Regions from separate parts of the Rahnella variigena genome, predicted to be linked through region 2. Evidence: predicted binding sites of a transcription regulator. Region 2 holds the regulator's gene; each other region holds the start of a gene.
The links. The regulator LexA, encoded in region 2, represses DNA repair genes until DNA is damaged. The targets are predictions, from matches to a motif close to TNCTGTATGTACATACAGNA.

Region 1 (6,975 bases), 2.7 Mb from region 2:
GTAGAACATCGTGCCGCCGTGCGTGTTGACATAGTTGGCAAATTCCACCGCGCCGGGCACGGCGGTAGCCTGACGCGCTGCTGTCCACTGGGACCAGGTTTTGCTGTCGAATGGCTTATTCGCTTTCACCTGCCACGCACTGTACGCGCTGTTATCGAGCATCGTTTCGTCGAGATCGACGACGACGGCTTTCTTCTGTCCGGCCAGCGGTTGTGCGTTATCAAACGCCATTTTCGCCGTGTTAAATGCCTGATACGCCAGCGCCTGATATTCGCCGGATTGCTGGAACCAGTTCAGCGCCATCACCGACTGATCGTTCAGTTTCTGTTGGGCGTCCGTTTTTTGCTGCGCGCAGCCGCTGAGGGCCAGCATGATTAAAGCACTGGTGGTGCAAAGCGAAATTTTATTCATGGGTTATCCCTGCTTGTTAAGAAAGATTCGCATTCATCAAAATCGTTAAAACTGTAGCAGATTCAGCGGGGTGTGGAAGCCTAAATGGCGATTTACGCGAGGTGTGCCGAAAAATAACACAAATAAAAAAGGCCGGAGGGTGAGTCCGGCCGAAGAATGTCAAGACAGAGAATAATAATGAGGTGGTAAAGCGCCTGTTTTTAGAACTAATTATCAGAACTGATAGACCAGACCAACGGCAGTAATGTCGTCGTTGTTCAGAGCCAGGTTGTTATCATCGGACAGCTGGTTGATTTTATAATCAACATAGGCAGACATGTTTTTGTTGAAATAATAGGTTGCTGCTACGTCAACATATTTAACCAGGTCTGCATCACCGATGTTTTCAATATCTTTTGCTTTAGTCTGAACATAACCCAGTGAAGGACGCAGGCCATTTTCAAACTGATATTGTGCAACGGCTTCGAAGGTCTGGGTTTTATTTGCAAAACCACTTCCTGCCGGTGCGCCTGCAATTCCGCCTGGTACGGTAATAGCCAGCATATTACGGGTTTCAGCATACATGGCGGCTAAATAAACGCCATTGTCGTCATATTTCATACCGCCAGTCCATGCGTCAGCTTTATCGCCTTTGCCGTAAGCGGAATTACTCTGCGCCGTGGTGCGGTCAGAAGACGCATATGCGCCGCCGAAGCTCACGCCGGTATCACCCAGTGCGTAAGTGGTAGACAGTGAATAGCCGTCGCCGTTGGCTGTGCTGCTGCCACGACCGTCATTTTCATTTTTGCCCTGATACTGAACAGCTACGTTCAGACCATCAACCAGGCCGAAGAAGCCGCGGTTACGGTACGTGGCCACGCCGTTGGTACGGCCAGTCATGAAGCGGTCAGCTTTGGTGTAACCGTCGCCGCCAAATTCAGGGAACATATCGGTCCAGGCTTCAACGTCGTACAGTGCGCCGTAGTTACGGCCATAGTCGAAGGAACCGTATTGACCAAATTTCAGACCGGCAAAGCCCAGACGTGTTTTGGTGCCGGTGGTGCTTGGCGTTTTGCTGTCAGATTCAGCATGGTTAGCCATGACGTTGTATTCCCACTGGCCGTAGCCGGTGATCAGGTCATTAATTTGGGTCTGGCCTTTAAAACCGAAACGCACGTAACTCTGGTCGCCATCACTGCCGGGAGCATCAGAGAAATAATGCAGACCTTTCACTTTTCCGTACAGGTCCAGTTTATTGCCGTCTTTATTATAAACTTCCGCTGCGTGTGCGCCTGATGCAATCAATAAACCAGGAATTAAAAGTGCCAGAATATTACGTTTCATGAATTTTACCCTGCATTCTTTATTAAAAGCTTTTCATAAAAGCTTTATATGAAGTCTTGTGGAAAGACGCTAATCATCATTTTTGCTGTGCATTCCGTATGGACTCGGATTTTTCTCAGCGAGAGTTTTTTACCGTATATTTGTGATCAATTTATGACAGTCAGAAATGAACTTTTTCTTTTTTACACGTCCTCCTTTTTTTCTGCATAAATTTACACCACAGGAAATGCCCTTAACCGCGATTTCGGGCTGCGCCAGAAGCCGGTCTGTGGGACAATAGCCGGGACATTCCTGTCTCACTTCCAACAAAAAAGAGATGCATGGCGCTTTCCCCCGCAGTAAAAAATCAGATAAGCCAGTGGTACAAAGCCCTGCAACAGCAAATCCCGGATTTCATTTCCCGCGCTCCGCAACGTCAGATGATTGCTGAGGTGGCTAAAGCGTTCTCGGGGGATTCTGCACGGCATCTGGCCATCGAGGCGCCGACCGGCGTCGGGAAAACCTTGTCCTATCTCATTCCCGGCATTGCTGTCAGCCGTGAGGAAGAAAAACCGCTGATTGTCAGCACGGCAAACGTGGCGTTGCAGGATCAGATTTTCAGCAAAGATTTACCGCTGCTGAAAAAAATCATTCCGGATCTGAAATTTACCGGCGCTTTTGGTCGCGGGCGTTACGTGTGTCCGCGAAATCTGGCGGCGATGAGCAATGAAAACGCGCAGGGCGATCTGGGATTATTTCTTGGTGATGAACTGGCACCTTCCAGCGGCGAAGAACAGAAACTGTGTAAAACGCTGGAAACCGCGCTGTCACGCTACGAGTGGGATGGATTACGCGATCACTACCAGAAGACCATCGACGATCCGCTGTGGATCAAAATCAGCACAGATAAAGCCAACTGCCTCAGTCGTAACTGTCATTACTTTCGCGAATGCCCGTATTTTGTGGCGCGCAAAGAAATTGAAAGCGCAGATGTAGTAGTGACCAACCACGCGCTGGTGATGGCGGCGCTGGAATCCGAATCCGTGCTGCCACCGGCAAAAGACCTGCTGCTGGTGCTCGACGAAGGACATCATCTGCCGGAAGTGGCCCGCGATGCGCTGGAAGTTGACGCGGAAATCACCGCGATGTGGAACAACCTGCAACTCGATAATTTTGTCCGTCAGATTGAACAATGTCTGGCGCTGTTTACGCCGAAGAATCCGCCGCCGCTGACCAACGCCGAGCGTCTGCATAATCACTGCGCCGAAATGCGCGAACTGCTGCTGTCGATTGAACAGACCGTGGGACAGTATTTACCCCCGGATGAGCCGGAAGCCGAATACCGTTTCGAGCTGGGACTATTGCCGCCGGAGCTGACAGAGCAGTGCAGCCGCCTGTTTAAACTCACCGATGGTTTGCGCAGTCTGGCGGAATACATGGTGAATGACCTCAGCGAGAAGACCGGCAAACACGACATTATGCGTCTGCATCGCGCGATTTTGCACATGAGCCGGATGCAGGGCTATCTCGAAACCATGAGCAAACTGTGGCGGCTGGCGGCGCTGGATAAAGCGTCCAATGCGCCGATTGGCAAATGGGTGACGCGGACTTATTTCGATAACCAGACGCATCTGGTCTTCCATTGCGCGGGGATCCGCGTCAGCGAACAGCTGGAAAAAATGCTGTGGCGCAAAGTACCGCATGTGGTGATTACCTCTGCGACGCTGCGCTCGCTGAACAGTTTCTCCCGCTTGCAGGAAATGACCGGCCTGACGGAAAAAGCCGGCGACCTTTTCGTCAGCCTGGATTCGCCGTTCAGTCATGTCACGCAGGGTAAACTGGTGATCCCGCAAATGACGCTGGAGCCGCTGATGGCGAATGAAGCCGCGCATTTGCAGGAAATGGCCGATTTCTTCCGCGCAGAACTGGCAAAAGGGCAGCACACCGGCCAGCTGGTGTTGTTCGCCAGTAACCGTGCGTTGCAGCAATTTGTTTCTTTGCTGCCGGATTTACGCCTGATGCTGCTGGTGCAGGGCGATCAGCCCCGTTACCGGCTGGTCGAGGAGCACCGCAAGCGCGTCGCCGCGGGCACGACCAGCGTGCTGATCGGCCTGCAATCTTTCGCCGAAGGGCTGGATCTGAAAGGTGAATTGCTGACGCAGGTGCACATCCATAAAATTGCGTTTCCGCCGATCGACAGTCCGGTGATCCTGACCGAAGGCGAGTGGCTGAAAACGCTGAAGCGCTATCCGTTTGAAGTGCAGAGTTTACCGAGTGCGTCATTCAACCTGATCCAGCAGGTCGGGCGTCTGATCCGCAGCCATGAATGTACCGGCGAAATCGTGATTTATGACAAGCGTCTGCTGACCAAAAGCTACGGTTCGCGCCTGCTCGCGGCATTACCGGTGTTTCCCATTGAACAGCGTGAAATGCCAGCGCCCGGTTCGGTGAAACGCCCTGATATCCTGAAAACAGCGAAGAAAGATCCGGTTCGCCGTCGCGCCCGCCGGCGATAATTTTTCCTCAAGAAAAGTCATTACACAGAGAAGGTAACGCTACGATGGATTACACCAAACTCATCAAAGAAGTGGGGCGTGGAAAAAATCATGCCCGTGATTTGGATCGTGAGCAGTCGCTTGCGTTGTACCGCGAAATTTTGGCCGGTGAAGTGCCGGATTTACAGCTGGGTGCGTTGCTCATTGCGTTTCGTATCAAAGGCGAAGCGGAAGAAGAGATGCTCGGGTTTTATGCGGCGATGGAAGAGCGCGTTATGCGCCTGCAGGCACCGGTAAATCGTCCGCTGCCGGTGGTCATTCCGACCTACAACGGCGCGCGCAAACAGGCGAATCTCACGCCGTTGCTGGCGATGCTGCTCAGCCGTCTGGGTTTGCCGGTGGTAGTGCATGGCGTGGATGAAGATCCTACCCGCATCACCAGCGCGGAGATTTTCCGCGCATCAGGTATCGACGCTGCTCAAAACCAGCAACAGGCGCAGCAGCAGCTTGATGCCGGAAACGGCCCGGTCTTTGTGCCGGTTTCTGTCCTGTGCGCGCCGATTGAAAAGCAACTGGCGCTGCGCTGGCAGATGGGCGTGCGTAACAGCAGCCATACGCTGGCGAAACTCATCACGCCTTTCATCGGGCAGGATGCGTTGCGTTTATCCAGCGTTTCTCATCCCGAATATATTCAGCGCGTCTCCTCGTTTTTCCGCCAGATTGATGGCCGTGCATTGCTGACGCAAGGAACGGAAGGGGAAGTGTATGCCAATCCGTCACGTTTCCCGCAGACGCACTTTATCGCCGGTGGTGAACTGAGTGTGCTGGCAGAAAAAGAAGAGATTTTTGCCGCCGATGTGCCGTCGACCAAAGACGTCGACGCCACCGTTAACTACATTCAGGAATGCCTGAAGGGCGAACGCGCTGTCCCGCAGGCGATTCTGAATCAGCTGGCATGTTGTCTGGTGGCAGCAGAAGTGTGTGGCGATATGGCTGAGGCCAAAATGATTGTGGATCAGATTTTTTAAAAGCTGGGAATGAGCTCAGTTAGCTCCTCCCCCTGCGAAGGGGGAGGCGGGGAGGGGGTATTAAGGTCAAAACTATAGTCAATGCATACTTCAAAATTTTTAGTTTTTCTTTAATACCCCACCCCAACCCTCTCCTTCGCAGGGGAGGGAGCTTAAAAAACCATATTTATCATCGAGAAATTCACTCCATATACCTGTCTCATCTCCCCAAAATCTCCCTTACCCTGTTCAAATGTGTGGTTAAAGGCTAAAATAAAGGAACTACGAAATCTATTTACTGATTTCATTCGTTTTTTTTATAAAGTTTTATGGAGATTTAAATATGGAAACGTTGCCGGCTTGCCCTACGTGTCAGTCCGAATTCACCTGGCAGGACGGTGAAATGCTTAACTGTCCTGAATGTGGACATGTCTGGTCAATGAACGGTGAAAACAGCGCGGAAGATGACGTGCTGAAAGTGGTCGATGCCAACGGTAACCTGCTGGCGGATGGCGATTCTGTCACCGTAATCAAAGACCTGAAAGTGAAAGGCAGTTCTTCGATGCTGAAAATCGGGACCAAAGTGAAGGGTATCCGTCTGGTTGAAGGCGATCACAATATCGACTGCAAAATTGACGGGTTTGGTCAGATGAAACTCAAATCCGAGTTCGTGAAGAAAAACTGATTTCCGCACAATCCTGCCTGACATTCAAAAGCGGTTTTGCCATATCGACATAACCGCTTTGCGAACATACACTCAATGTAAAATCTCTTTAACATTCAGCAGAGAAGATTACATGAAACAGGCTCAGGACTATTTTAACGCCCTCAATCGCGATTACCTCAACGTGCATCAGAACAAAGAAAACTTGTTCTGGCAAAACTACATGGGCACCGGTGATGAAAATGTCTCCGACGCTTTCTCCGCTGCCGAAACTGCTTACAAACGCTTTATCGCTGAACCTTCCCGTCCGCAGGAAATTCGTGACGCCATCGCCAGTCTGGAAAAACACAGTGCCAGCGACGAGCGTGATGCGCTGCTCCACGGTCTGCGCGGCTGGCTGAGTTTCTTCGACTGTAATGTGATTGAAGATCCCAAAGCCCAGGCGCTGATGGATGAAATCATTCAGGCCGAATCCGTGCTGTTTGGTAAGCGTAAGCAGTACCGCATGACCCACATCAACAGCAAAGGCGAGCGCGTCAGTGCCTCTCTCGGCGAACTGCTGACTAATCAGGCCAATAACGAAAATGAAGCTTACCGCCGCAGTTCCCAGAATGCGCTGCGCGACCTGGAAGACTGGCTGCTGCACAACGGACTGCCTGAACTGATAGGCCTGCGTAACCGCTTTGCCCGCCAGCTCGGTTACCGTAACTATTTCGACTATAAAGTGAATAAAACCGAACGCATGTCGCCGGAACAGTTATTCGCTATCCTCGACCGGTTCGAAGAACGCACCCGCGAAAGTAACACGCGCAGCCTCAATGAACTGGTAGCACGCGAAGGTGATGCCGCACTGCTGCCGTGGAATATCCGCTTCGCCAGCGCCGGTGACGTCACCCGTCAGCTCGATCCTTACTTCCCGTTTGCCGATTCCCTGCGCCGCTGGATTGACAGCTTCAAGCGCCTGAATATCGGTTTTAACGGCGCAGAAATGCAACTCGATTTACTGGTCCGCGAAGGCAAATACGAGAACGGATTTATGCACGGGCCGGTGCCGCCGTTCTATGACAACGGCAAATGGGTGCCTGCGGTGATTAAC
Region 2 (6,975 bases):
CTGCTGGTTCTCCTGCTCAACCGCATGACCATTTTGCTGTCTCTGGCCGGGCTGGCGCTGGCATGGATTTATCCGTTTATGAAGCGGGTCAGTCATCTGCCGCAGGTCGTTTTGGGCGCGGCGTTTGGCTGGGCAATTCCGATGGCGTACGCGGCGGTAAGCGAAAGCGTACCGCTCAGCTGCTGGCTGATGTTTGCCGCCAATATCTGCTGGACGGTGGCTTACGATACGCAATATGCCATGGTGGATCGCGATGATGATTTGAAAATCGGCGTGAAATCGACAGCGATTCTCTTTGGTCGTTTTGACACGCTGATTATCGGCCTGCTGCAACTTGCCACACTGGTTCTGATGGGATTTGTGGGACATCTTTCACAACTTGGCGCACCGTTCTACTGGTCGCTGCTGCTGGCCGCTGCGCTGTTTATGCATCAGCAAAAGCTGATTGCTAAACGCGAACGCGATGCCTGTTTCCTGGCTTTCCGTCAGAACAACTATGTCGGACTGGTGCTGTTCCTCGGCATTCTGATGAGCTTATCAGCGTTCAGTTTCTAAGATTTCCAGACCAAAGACGGCATCCATAAAAAACGCCCGGACTCTGTAAAAAGTCCGGGCGTTTTGTTTTACCAGCCAGCAGGCGTTCGCTAATACCGGTTAATGATCGGTATCGCGCACATCCATTTTCGGCTCAGCCGGTGGCTCTGTCGGTTGTGGCAGCTCAGAAGGCATTCCCGCACTTTCGATCGTCAGCTTGATATCCGGCGTCATCAGATCACTGAGCATGATGTAAATCTCACGCGTTTGTTCCTGAATCGCATCACCGGTGTCACTGATATAACCCTCAGCGCGCAATGTGCCGACCAGCGTTGAGAACACTGCTTTGTCGAAGAATTCAGGTGCATTGATACCGTGTAAAACGGACAAGCGCTGCGCCATAATCCGGCTCTCTTTCTCCAGCGCACCGCGGTTGATGCTTGGATTATTGGTGAGCAGCGAGAAAGTAATGGCATAGCGTTGCAGCGTTTCACGCACACCCGCGGCCAGCAGTTGCAGGGTACGGATACGCGCCGGGTTCAGGGTCAGTTCATCGTCTTCCAGATGAATGATTTGCTGACGTGCCAGTTCCAGCGTCAGAACATCCAGTACCTGCGGCAGCTCTGACTTATCGAAATGCATAAACAGTTCAGCTTTGAGCATCGGGTAAATCAGTTCCACCTGACGCAGTAATTCTGCGCGGGTGACCTGACGGTGATGCATCACGATGCTTGAAATCAGTGACGGCAATACCAGCATATGGTGGATATTGTTGCGGTAATACGTCATCAGAACAGCCTGCTCGCGCGGCAGAACGATGATGTCACCGATGTTGTCTTTCTCGACCTGGAACTTGTTCATGTTCAGCGCGTGATCGAGCAGCTGATCGGCGGTCAGATCAGGCACCGTCGAATCTGCGTTATACGGCACGTTACGCAGCAATTGCAGATAGCAGTCGATTTGTTCGGTCAGCTGTTCACGGGTCAGTGAACGCTGACGCGATGCCAGCAGCGCGGTACAACACAGGTTCATGGCGTTAGCCGCGGCTGAGTTGTTAATACGCACCATAATCTGCTCTGCCAGATCCTGCACCGTTGGCGTCAGCCAGCTCGGACGCTGCGCTTCGATTGGGTCGATCGCTTCACGCCAGGTAGGTACATTCTGGTTCAGGTAAGTGGTCAGATGCAGCGGCTCGCCGAAGTTCACATAACCCTGACCGAGGTTGCGCAGCTTGCGCAGCCCGTTCAGCATCTGCGTCAGGCTTTCTTTCTCTTTGGTCGCACCGCGTAATTCTTTGGCGTACGTGCCCACTTCCATCACGTGCTCGTAACCGATGTAAATCGGCACTAACGTAATCGGACGTGAACCGCCGCGCAGCATGGCCTGAATGGTCATCGCCAGCGTACCGGTTTTCGGTTCCAGCAGACGTCCGGTTCGTGAACGGCCACCTTCCACAAAGTATTCGACCGAATAACCGCGGCTGAACAACTCACCCAGATATTCGCGGAAAACGGTGGAATAAAGCTTGTTGCCTTTAAAGGTACGACGGATGAAGAACGCACCCAGACGACGGAAAATCGGGCCAGCCGGCCAAAAATTCAGGTTGATACCGGCAGCGATATGCGGCGGCACCAGCCCCTGGTGATAGAGCACGTAAGACAGCAGCAGGTAATCCATATGGCTGCGGTGGCAGGGCACATACACAATTTCCTGACCATCGAGCGCCAGCTGACGGACACGCTCAGCATTGTTGACGTTGATGCCTTTATACAAGCGATTCCACGTCCAGCTCAGCACGCGGTCTGACAGACGCACGGCCTCATAAGAGAAGTTCGCCGCGATTTCTTCCATCAGCGCGATAGCATTCTGCTGGGCTTTTTCGTGGGAAATTTTCTTGCTGCGGGCTTCGTCTTCGATCGCTTTTTCGATGGCTTTGGAAGCCAGCAATTTATTGAATAAATCCTGACGCGCCGGAAGACGCGGGCCGACCGCTGCCAGACGCTGGCGGGAGAAATGCATACGCGCCACGCGTGCCAGTTTCTGAGCGATGGTTTTGTCGGTGCCGTGCTCTGTCGCCATATAGCGCAGGGAAACGGTATTGGAGAAACGGACAAAACTGTCACGTCCGAGCCACAGCACGGCAAAGAATTTCTGGATGCCATTCAGTACGCGCAGATGCGGCGTATCATCCTGACCTTCACGGCCCGGCGCACGACCAAACATCACGGAAACCGGCAGCATCTGGATGTCTAAATCCGGATTGTTGCGGTGCAAATCCAGATAGTCGTGGAACAGCTTTACGGATTCCTGCTTCGGCGTGTAATACGAGAACACGCGCGGGCCTTCAGCAATGAAAACATGGCTTGGCAGCAGCGTTCCGTCGATTTCCAGCGGAATAAGGGGATCGGGCAGATTCTCTGCCAGACATTGCGCACGCAACGTCAGCAAGTCTGCTTTGGAGTTGTAAGGCAATACGTACAAAATCGGGCGCGTCGGGTCCAAATGCAACTCGGTAACCGGATCTGAAGGTATGACCTTGCTCTTTACCAGCAATGAGAGTGGTAAATTCAATAATGTGTAATAAAGTCTACGCCAACCTGACATAAAAACGTGAAGCCTCTTGTTAGCCATTTCGCCGCAAGGATACCAGAAAGATCCGTGGAGATCTGTGGTCATATAAAAGCTAAAATACGGCACACTTTTAAGGACAACCCTTCAAGGATCAGTACCCGAAATGGCGAACCAAGTCACTGGATTTACCCGAATTTATAAAGCGGCCGGATATTCCTGGAAAGGATTGAAAGCCGCATGGCAGAACGAAGCGGCTTTTCGCCAGGAAGCCAGCGTGGCTATCCCGTTAATTTTGTTATCTTTCTGGCTCGATGTCAGCACGGTTGAACGCATTTTACTTGTAAGCTCCGTGATGCTGGTCTGCGTCACCGAGTTGCTCAACAGTGCGGTGGAATGCGCGATTGACCGTATCGGCTCTGAGTTTCACGTGCTCTCAGGGCGGGCAAAAGATATCGGTTCTGCTGCCGTACTTCTGACCATCATATTGGCGATTTTTGTCTGGGTCAGTATCTTTTGGCCGCGATGGTTCTGATCTGGAATCTGTATTCCAGGAATCACCGTTATGCCCTGTTTTTATTCAATCTTAGGTTTTCATTGACCGTTTAGCTGTATATACTCACAGCAAGACTGTATAAACAACCAGGGGGCGGAATGAAAGCTTTAACGACCAGACAACAAGAGGTCTACGACCTTATTCGCGATCATATCTCCACCACCGGTATGCCACCGACTCGCGCAGAGATTGCATCGCGTCTGGGTTTCCGTTCTCCCAATGCGGCGGAAGAACACCTGAAAGCGCTGGCACGTAAAGGCGTTATCGAGATTGTCTCCGGTGCATCTCGTGGTATCCGTCTGCTGATGGAAGAAGAAGAAGGTTTACCGCTGATCGGCCGCGTTGCCGCCGGTGAACCGTTGCTGGCACAGCAACATATCGAAGGGCATTATCAGGTTGATCCGGCGATGTTCAAGCCGAGCGCCGATTTCCTGCTGCGCGTCAGCGGGATGTCGATGCGTGACATTGGTATCCTCGACGGCGATTTGCTGGCCGTGCATAAAACGCAGGACGTGCGTAACGGCCAGGTTGTCGTGGCGCGTATCGACGATGAAGTCACCGTGAAACGCCTGAAAAAGCAGGGCAGCGTGGTGCAGTTATTGCCTGAGAACAGCGAATTCCAGCCGATCGTGGTGGATTTGCGCGAACAGAATTTCAGTATTGAAGGGCTAGCCGTAGGCGTCATCCGTAACGGCAACTGGATCTGACCTTCGTACTTCGAGCTGCAGACGCGTTGGCTGCGTGCGTTCACCCGAATCACTGACTCATATCAGCTCATCGGGATTCTCTTACTTGCCGCCTTCCTGTAACTCGAATTACTCGGTCAGAAATTGCTGAGTCAGCAATTGCTGTTTCAGATAGAGAAAACTAAAACTAATTGAATATGGATGGCGGCCGCCTCTGGCATCCATGTGAATTCAAAGAGAAATGCGTTTCTCTCATCATCGCCCCTTTCGGGGCGATGTCATTTTGGGCATAACCTGAACCTCCGGCATGAGATTCTCTATGCAACATCATTCCCTGCGACAATCATTTAAAAACACCTTTCTAAGCCCCGCAGATAAAGCACTCTGGACGCTGGCGTTACCGATGATTTTTTCCAATATCACGGTGCCTCTTCTTGGTCTGGTGGATACCGCAGTGATCGGTCATCTCGACAGTGCCGATTATCTCGGTGGTGTGGCGGTTGGTTCGATGGTCACGACTTTCCTCTTCATGATGCTGCTGTTTTTGCGCATGAGCACCACCGGCATGACCGCACAGGCGCTGGGCGCAAAAGACAATCAGTTGCTGGCACGTGCTTTTGTGCAGCCCTTTTTGCTGGCGGTGCTGGCCGGTGTCATCATCCTGTTATTTCGCCATCCGCTGATGGAGCTGGCGTTTCATGTCGTGGGTGGCAGTCAGTCGGTGCTGGAACAGGCGAGGCTGTTTATCGAAATCCGCTGGTACAGTGCGCCTGCTTCTCTGGCGAATCTGGTGATCCTCGGCTGGTTGCTGGGCATCCAGTATATTCGCGGGCCGGTGATTTTGCTGATCGCGGGAAATCTGCTGAATATTATTCTGGATATCTGGCTGGTAATGGGGCTGGGGCTGAACGTACGTGGTGCGGCAATGGCAACTGCCAGTGCAGAGTATTTCACGTTGTTCATCGGGCTGTATTTTGTCTGGCGTGTCATGAAACGACGCGGTATCACCGGTGCAGAAATCACCGGTGCGTGGCGCGGTAATTTGCGCCGTCTTCTCGGACTTAACCGCGACATCATGCTGCGCTCATTGCTGTTGCAGCTATGCTTTGCCTCACTGACCATACTGGGTGCGCGGCTGGGCAGCCACATTGTTGCGGTCAACGCTGTTCTGATGAACCTGCTGACCTTTACCGCATTTGCACTCGACGGCTTTGCGTATGCCATCGAAGCCCATTCCGGTGAGGCATTCGGTGCGCGCAATCGCGAAAAGCTGCTCAACGTGTGGCATGCCGCGTGCCGTCAGGCCGGACTGGTGGCGCTGGCCTTTGCGCTAATTTATGCCGTAGCCGGCGGGGCGATTATAAATGCGCTCACATCACTCCCCGAATTGCGCGAGCTGGCGGATCATTACCTCGGCTGGCAAATTGTATTGCCGCTGGTGGCGGTCTGGTGTTATCTGCTCGACGGGATGTTTATCGGTGCCACGCGCGGGCGGGATATGCGTAACAGCATGGTGGTTGCTGCGCTTGGTTACGGGCTGACGCTTATGACCTTACCGGTGCTGGGAAACCATGCGTTATGGCTGGCGCTGACCGTCTTCCTCGGCTTGCGCGGGATTTCACTGGGCTGGATATGGCGTCGTTACTGGCAGCGCGATACCTGGTTTTCTTCTCCCGGACACTGAATTGGCAGTGTTTTATCAAAGAGATAAATGTTCTTTTGCCGTTATTTCCTGCTTTGGAATAATCCTAATAATGGTTTTTATCCCTGTTCGGAGAGGATTAATCCAGATTCTCTACTAACCTTAGAAGTGTTAAGGACGGGCTGCCGGAACAAAACGCAGCTCCATAAACCCAAGGTAACAGGAGATATTTTATGAATAAGGACCAAGCCGACGGTAACTGGAAACAGTTCAAAGGGAAAGTGAAAGAAAAATGGGGCAAACTGACCGATGACGACCTGACAGTGGTTGAAGGTAAACGTGATCAGTTGGTTGGTAAGATTCAGGAGCGTTACGGCTATCAGAAAGATCAGGCCGAGAAAGAGCTCAAGGAATGGGAAACCAGCAACAAATATCACTGGTAATACGCGACTCCCCCTCGCGTGTCAGTGACGTATCCTGAGATTTAGCTGCTCCTACCCGGAACGCTTCAGGATACGGGTACACGGATGTACCCAACTTTATGTCTTCACTACTTAATGTCTTCACTTATTAGCTTTTGTACTTCACTTCTTAGCTTTTTCACATACTCAGCTTCAGTAAATCCCCGCTCAAATACCTAAATCCCTTAGCGTTTTTTCACCACAATACTGTGGTCATGATCGCAGTGCTCATGGCTGTCACAGGTTTCCACAACCTTACATTCTCCGCATAAACCGTGGGCTTCCACGACAGAATGGCGAAGCTCAAAGCCGGATTCCGTCGCCAGTTTCGCCAGACGCTCTTCAATACCGTCAGTGGTTTTTTCTGTCACCAGCCCGCATCGGTCGCAGATGAACAGCGCAGACGTGTGGCTCGGCTCTTCGAAATGGTGGCAAAGCACGTAGCTGTTAGCCGACTCAACCCGATGGATAAAGCCTTGTTCAAGCAGAAAATCCAGCGCGCGGTAAACGGTTGGCGGTTTTGCCTGT
Region 3 (6,975 bases), 2.6 Mb from region 2:
CCCTGATCCAGAATGGTACGGGAGTCGATTTTACTCGACACCGTAAAGGCAATACGGGTCGGGATGTTCGCTTTAATCAGACCGGTGATCACATCGACAGAAGGTCGCTGCGTCGCCAGAACCAGGTGAATACCTGCGGCACGGGCTTTCTGGGCCAGACGCGCGATAAGTTCTTCTACCTTTTTACCGACGGTCATCATCAGATCGGCAAACTCATCGACCATCACCACGATAAACGGTTCTTTTTGCAGGTATGGCGGCTCAGCAGCCATGCCATCACCCGGCTTCCAGAATGGATCAGGAATTGGACGTCCCATCGCTTCCGCTTCCAGAATTCGTTCGTTATAGCCCGCAAGGTTACGTACACCCAGCGCCGACATCAGTTTATAGCGACGTTCCATCTCGCCGACACACCAGCGCAGCGCATTGGCTGCATCTTTCATATCGGTGACGACTTCAGTCAGCAAATGCGGAATGCCTTCATATACCGACAACTCGAGCATTTTCGGGTCGATCATAATGAAGCGCACATCTTCCGGCTTGGATTTGTAAAGCATACTCAGGATCATGGCGTTAACGCCGACAGACTTACCGGAACCGGTCGTACCGGCCACCAGCAAGTGAGGCATTTTCGCCAAATCGGCGATAACCGGCTCACCCGAAATATCTTTACCCAGCACAATCGTCAGCGGAGACGTACTTTCTTTAAATTTCGCACAGTCCAGCACTTCCCGCAGATAAACGGTCTGACGTTTCTTGTTTGGCAATTCCAGGCCGACATAAGGCTTGCCGGGAATAACTTCCACGACACGCACCGCAACGGCAGACAATGAACGTGCAAGGTCACGCGAAAGGTTAGAAATACGCGCGGCTTTAACGCCCGGCGCCAGATCCAGTTCGAAACGTGTAATGACCGGACCCGGTAATTTGCCGACGACGTCTGCTTTGATGCGGTAATCATTCAGGCGGGCTTCGATAAGGTTACCCATCTGTTCCAGAGCGAACTCGTCCACAGGTTCTGCTTCCGCCGGAGGCGATGTCAGCAAATCCAGTGATGGCAGCGGCGTAGTCGGTTTCACCAGCGGCTGTTCATTACGCATAAGGAACGGGTGGATCAGGCTGTCCATGTCAGGCTGCGCCGATGGCGATGACTGACGTGGCGCTTCATATTCCTGCGCATGTTGAACCGGTTCCGAAGCCGCAGCGCGCTGATAAGGTTGCTGAGCAAACGCGGCAGGTTGCGGTTCTTCTTCCGCTTGCGCTGACAACGTGAACAATGGCTCAGACGGCGTATCGTCCACCAGATCAGCCATTGGCGAGAAGCTGAAAGCATCGTGCTGACTGAGTTTCATCGCGGCAGCAGCAAAATCATCGGCAGGAGAATGGGAAATTTCTTCCTGATTATTTTGCGAATGATGATGCTGAACCAGACCGCTTTGCGGCTCGACTTCTTGCTGATAACGCGCCTGCTCTCGCGCAGCGAAAGCATTGCGTAATTCAGCTTCCTGCAAGGCGGCTTCAGCGTCCGGTTCACTTTCAGTCACCGCATCGCCGTAACGCTCTTGCTGCTGTTCGGCAAACGCCTGCTGCAATGCGGCTTCCTGCCGGGCTTCCTCGTCGGCCTGAGCCAGGGGATCGTTATGCCAGGTTTCCTGCCCGGTATTTTGCTGGGCCACAGCTTGCGCGTTTTCCTGTTGTTCGGCCATACGCTGAGACGGCAATTTAATACCGTACGATGCCAGCTCGCGACGCGTTGGAATACGCACCGGATTTGGACGCGGCAGTTCTGGGCCAAACCCTTTTTTCACCTGCGGATTTTCATCACTCACAGCGCTGAAAGCAGGCATAAAGGTATTGGTTGCAGAAGATGCCGCAGACTGCCCTGCCTGAGCCAGACCCGTAGCAAGTGCAGCCGTAGCGGCAACGCTGGCGGCCTGCGCGGCATCGGGTACCGGCGAACTGAAATCAAACGGTGAACGACTGGGTTCAACGGCTGTTTGCCAGTTCCCGAGACTCGGGCCATCTTCCTGATTGCGCTCAACCGGCGCAGGAGAAGGTGATTGCTGTACCGGCTGCGGATGGCGCGGCACCGGCGTTTCTTCCGTAATTTCGAAATTATAGAGCGGCGGCGCGGTTGAAACCGGCGTAGACGGATAAGGTGAAATCTCAGCCACCGGCGGTTCTGCAGCATAAGGATCAGCTGCTGGCGCTGGTGTCACGACCGAAGCCGCTTCAGCGACTGCTGCGGCTGTTTCAGGAACAGCAGAAGAAACAGGAGCAGAAGGTGCTGGTGCTGCTGGATGCTCATTAACTGAAGGCGCAGAGAACAGGACGTCATCGTCATCGGTATCAGCAGTCACTGCGGCAGCCGCAGGGATCGCTGCTGTTGCCGCTGCACCTGCGACGGCAGGAGCAACTTTAGCTACCGGTTTGGCTTCGTCGTCTTCGAGTAACGGATCGTCGTGCTCGTCGTAGTCATAATCATCGTCACGACGGGAACGGTTGGTCACGATATTGGTGACGCCGAGCACGGCACCGCCAATTTTCTCGGCAATGGTCAGCCATGACCAGCCGGTAAACAGTGTCAGTCCGGCTGCCCACACACATAACAACACCAGCGTCGCACCCACATTGTTGAAATACGGCGTCATCGCTGTACTCAACAAACTGCCGATGACACCACCGGAAGCGAAGTAGTAAAGGTCATCAATATTGACTGATGCCAGACCACAAGACGTGACAATGAGCGCCAGCGTCCCGATAAGGCGCAGCGAAAGGGCAAAATAATCGACGAAATCCTGTTTATCCCGCTGACGAAACGCCGCCCAGCAGAGGCACAGAATAATAGGGGGAATAGCGTAACCAAATACGCCAAAGATGAAGAACAGCGTGTCAGCCATCCAGGCTCCCACACCACCGCCCCAGTTATGAATTGGCCCATGCCATGCGGTCTGAGACCAGCTTGGATCAGAGGGGTTAAAACTCACCAATGCCGCCATTAAATAAGCAGCAAAAATCGCTACCACCACCAGCAAAGCCTCCAGAAGACGGCGACCATTGCTCAGCTTTTTAAGGGTAACTTCTTTATCTTCTGTATATTCCTGGCTCAAGAAAGGCTCTCCAGGTTCCTGTGAACTGAGAAAAAGCAACAGCGCCGAGAGTCCCCGGCGCCATAGCTGTATAGATACACAGGAGTGTAGCTAAAATTACAAGGTTTTGCACCTGAACAATTACCGGGTTTTGATGACCAGGCGATTTGTCTGTTTTACTTCTTCCATGACCACATAGGTTCGGGTGTCGTTAACACCTGGAAGACGAAGTAATGTCTCACCTAACAGCTTACGGTAGGCGGACATGTCAGGTACGCGGGTTTTCAACAAATAGTCGAAGTCCCCTGAAACCAAGTGACACTCCTGAATATCTTCGAGTTTTTGTACTGCCGCGTTAAATTGCTCAAACACATCCGGCGCGCCACGGTTGAGGGTAATCTCAACAAACACCAGCAACGAGGCATCCAGATAATGCGGGTTAAGCAATGCGGTATAACCATTGATGAAGCCCTGACGTTCCAGACGACGAACGCGCTCCAGACATGGAGTTGGAGATAATCCCACACGTTTGGAAAGCTCGACGTTTGAAATCCGGCCATCCTTTTGCAATTCGTTGAGGATGTTACGGTCAATACGGTCGAGATCTTTTCCCGGACGTTTTTTGTTGTCTACCATTATTATTGTCTCTCTGCTGTCCTTCCCTGCACCTGCCATACCCCAGCCAACTTCAATGTCTAAGGGTTGTCCCAAGCGAAGACCCGATTATTAAGGTTTACGCATCCCAAAGCCGCGTTGATCCCCTGTCAAAAGGAACACGACCGTAAAACGGATACTCAAAAGAAATAACCCTGCGAAATTAATAGATTGCATACAGCCAACCTGATTCACTAAACCCTGCTGCAACAAAAACGCAAAAAAGCAAGACCAGAACGGGTCCGGTAGCAGCCAATTGCATAAATTCAAGTCACAGACAGGCAGTTAATTTCTTCTTCCCCTGATGTTTTCGCAAATGCACAGCGGATTGTCAAAGTAAAAGAAGCAAAATCAGAAGAACGTGCCAACCTGAAAAGCTGATCCCCCCTTTTTAGCTGTCTTTTCTCTTTGGACAATAACAACTCAGTGCGCGAAATAATTCAGCCAAAACCCCACAACCTGCCGTGAATTGTGACTAAAAGACCGCACTCTGTTAAACAACATTCACAGCGACTGACATCACCGCCGTTGTTTTTCACGCTGTTCATCAAACAGTTAAGTGTCTGATAATCAGCAAAGGAAACCTTTTTACCCGTGTTTCTCTGTAAAAACTATCAGACAAATCGTTAACAACATCTGAGTTTGCTTTTTTTACTGCGCCGTTTTCCCTACAATCGGTCTATCGCTTGTCGCTACCGCGGAGATGAATTACGCATGAGTACGGTTAAACACAGTAAATTATTGATTTTAGGTTCTGGTCCGGCGGGTTATACCGCAGCAGTTTATGCAGCACGCGCCAACCTTAATCCGGTGTTGATTACCGGTGTTGAAAAAGGCGGTCAGCTGACCACAACCACCGAAGTCGAAAACTGGCCGGGCGATCCGGAAGGTCTGACCGGTCCGGGCCTGATGGAACGTATGCATGAACATGCGACCAAATTTAATACTGAGATTATTTTCGACCACATTAACAAAGTCGATTTGCAGAACCGTCCGTTCCGCCTCACCGGCGACAGCGGCGAATACACCTGTGACGCACTGATCATCGCCACCGGCGCATCCGCACGTTATATCGGTCTGCCTTCTGAAGAAGCGTTCAAAGGTCGCGGCGTTTCTGCCTGCGCCACCTGTGATGGTTTCTTCTACCGTAATCAAAAAGTCGCAGTGGTTGGCGGCGGGAATACCGCAGTTGAAGAAGCGCTTTATCTGGCGAACATTGCCTCTGAAGTACACCTGATACACCGTCGCGACAGTTTCCGTGCTGAAAAAATTCTGGTTGACCGTCTGAATGACAAAGTGGCCAGCGGTAATATTGTTCTGCACACCCATAAAACCCTGAACGAAGTGGTCGGCGATCAGATGGGTGTTACCGGCGCGAGCTTGCTCGACGTGCGCACTGACGAGAAATCTCAGGTGGATGTTGCTGGTGTATTCATCGCTATCGGTCACAGCCCGAACACCGGCATTTTCGAAGGCCAGCTGGAACTGAAAGACGGCTACATCAAAGTGCAGTCCGGTTCCCACGGCAATGCGACACAAACCAGTATTCCGGGTGTTTTCGCCGCAGGCGATGTCATGGACCATATCTACCGTCAGGCGATTACGTCTGCCGGTACCGGTTGTATGGCCGCGCTGGATGCCGAACGCTATCTGGACGGTTTATCGCAAGCACCGGATTTGTAAGCATCTCCCCTTCTGTTTGCCCTTAAAAAGAGGCGGCGTGATTGCCGCCTTTTTCATATTTTCAGTTTGCGGTCTGAGCATGTAACATAAGCGCCCTCCCATCCGGATTGCTGCACAGACTGAAGCCTGATGAATAAAACACGACAACAAGAACTTACCCGCTGGTTAAAACAACAAAGCTCCCGCGCCAAAGGCTGGATCCGACTGTCTATGATGCTGGGTCTGCTTTCTGGTTTACTGATCCTCGCACAGGCCTGGCTGATGGCCGGATTACTGCACAGCCTGATTATCGAGCACACTCCGCGTGATGCGCTGCTGCAAAGTTTCCTGTTAATGGCACTCACCTTTGTGTTGCGTGCCGTCGTGACCTGGCTACGTGAACAGGTGGGCTTTATCTGCGGACGCGTTATCCGACAGGAAATGCGTAAACTGGTGCTGGATCGTCTGGAAAAACTGGGTCCTGCATGGATCCAGGGCAAACCGGCGGGCAGCTGGGCCAGCATCATTCTTGAACAAATCGAAGATATGCAGGATTACTATTCCCGATATCTGCCACAAATTGCACTTGCCGGTATTATTCCTCTGCTGATTTTAGTCAGCGTCTTCCCGATTAACTGGGCCGCAGGGCTGATCCTGCTGGTTACCGCACCGCTGATCCCGCTGTTTATGGCGCTGGTTGGAATGGGTGCGGCAGATGCTAACCGCCGCAACTTTGTCGCGCTGGCGCGTCTAAGCGGAAACTTCCTCGACAGTCTGCGCGGTCTGGATACGCTTCGCCTGTTCCACCGCGGGACGGCAGAAATCGACCAGATCAAACGCTCAACGGAACACTTTCGCGCACGCACAATGGACGTTCTGCGTCTGGCCTTTTTATCTTCCGCAGTCCTGGAATTCTTCGCTTCCATCTCCATTGCGGTTGTCGCGGTGTATTTCGGTTTCTCTTATCTCGGCGAACTGAACTTTGGCAGCTACGGCACGCCTGTGACCCTTTTCGCCGGTTTTCTGGTGCTGATACTTGCCCCGGAGTTTTTCCAGCCTCTGCGTGATCTGGGCGCGTTTTATCACGCCAAAGCGCAGGCCGTCGGCGCAGCAGAAAGTCTGGTGACGTTCCTTAGCGCTGAAAGTGCCGATATGGGTGACGGTGATCAGAATTTCCCGGCCGGTAAAACGGTTGATCTGGAAGCCCGCGATCTGATTATTCAGTCGCCGCAGGGTAAAACGCTGGCCGGTCCGCTGACCTTCAGTATTCCGGCAGGACAACGTATCGCCATCGTTGGCCTGAGCGGTGCGGGTAAAAGTTCATTGCTAAACGCCCTGCTCGGCTTCCTGCCTTATCAGGGTTCCGTTACCGTCAGCGGTATGGAACTGAAATCATTACGCAACGATGAATGGCGTAAACAGCTGAGCTGGGTCGGCCAGAACCCACATCTGCCCGAACAAACCCTGCGTGCCAACATTCTGCTCAATCAGCCGGATGTCAGCGATGAACAGCTTCAGTCTGCCATCGACCGTGCGTATGTGAGTGAATTCCTGCCGCTGTTACCGCAGG

Region 1: the regulator LexA is predicted to act here: its motif matches at 1,935-1,954, upstream of dinG (ATP-dependent DNA helicase DinG).
Region 3: the regulator LexA is predicted to act here: its motif matches at 3,175-3,194, upstream of CKQ54_RS17215 (DNA translocase FtsK 4TM domain-containing protein).

The regions. Positions count from the first base shown of each region.
Region 1 is NZ_NSDJ01000001.1:3,844,930-3,851,904, reverse strand. Features, by position in the region: gene CKQ54_RS17725 (5'-nucleotidase, lipoprotein e(P4) family) at 1-411, opposite strand, end outside; gene CKQ54_RS17720 (porin) at 625-1,734, opposite strand; gene dinG (ATP-dependent DNA helicase DinG) at 2,055-4,229, shown strand; gene ybiB (DNA-binding protein YbiB) at 4,274-5,236, shown strand; gene CKQ54_RS17705 (zinc ribbon domain-containing protein YjdM) at 5,559-5,900, shown strand; gene CKQ54_RS17700 (M3 family metallopeptidase) at 6,013-6,975, shown strand, end outside.
Region 2 is NZ_NSDJ01000001.1:1,095,903-1,102,877, forward strand. Features, by position in the region: gene ubiA (4-hydroxybenzoate octaprenyltransferase) at 1-555, shown strand, start outside; gene plsB (glycerol-3-phosphate 1-O-acyltransferase PlsB) at 655-3,138, opposite strand; gene CKQ54_RS05075 (diacylglycerol kinase) at 3,269-3,637, shown strand; gene lexA (transcriptional repressor LexA) at 3,757-4,365, shown strand; gene dinF (MATE family efflux transporter DinF) at 4,664-6,028, shown strand; gene CKQ54_RS05090 (CsbD family protein) at 6,220-6,429, shown strand; gene zur (zinc uptake transcriptional repressor Zur) at 6,633-6,975, opposite strand, start outside.
Region 3 is NZ_NSDJ01000001.1:3,731,812-3,738,786, forward strand. Features, by position in the region: gene CKQ54_RS17215 (DNA translocase FtsK 4TM domain-containing protein) at 1-3,110, opposite strand, end outside; gene lrp (leucine-responsive transcriptional regulator Lrp) at 3,231-3,725, opposite strand; gene trxB (thioredoxin-disulfide reductase) at 4,458-5,426, shown strand; gene cydD (heme ABC transporter permease/ATP-binding protein CydD) at 5,556-6,975, shown strand, end outside.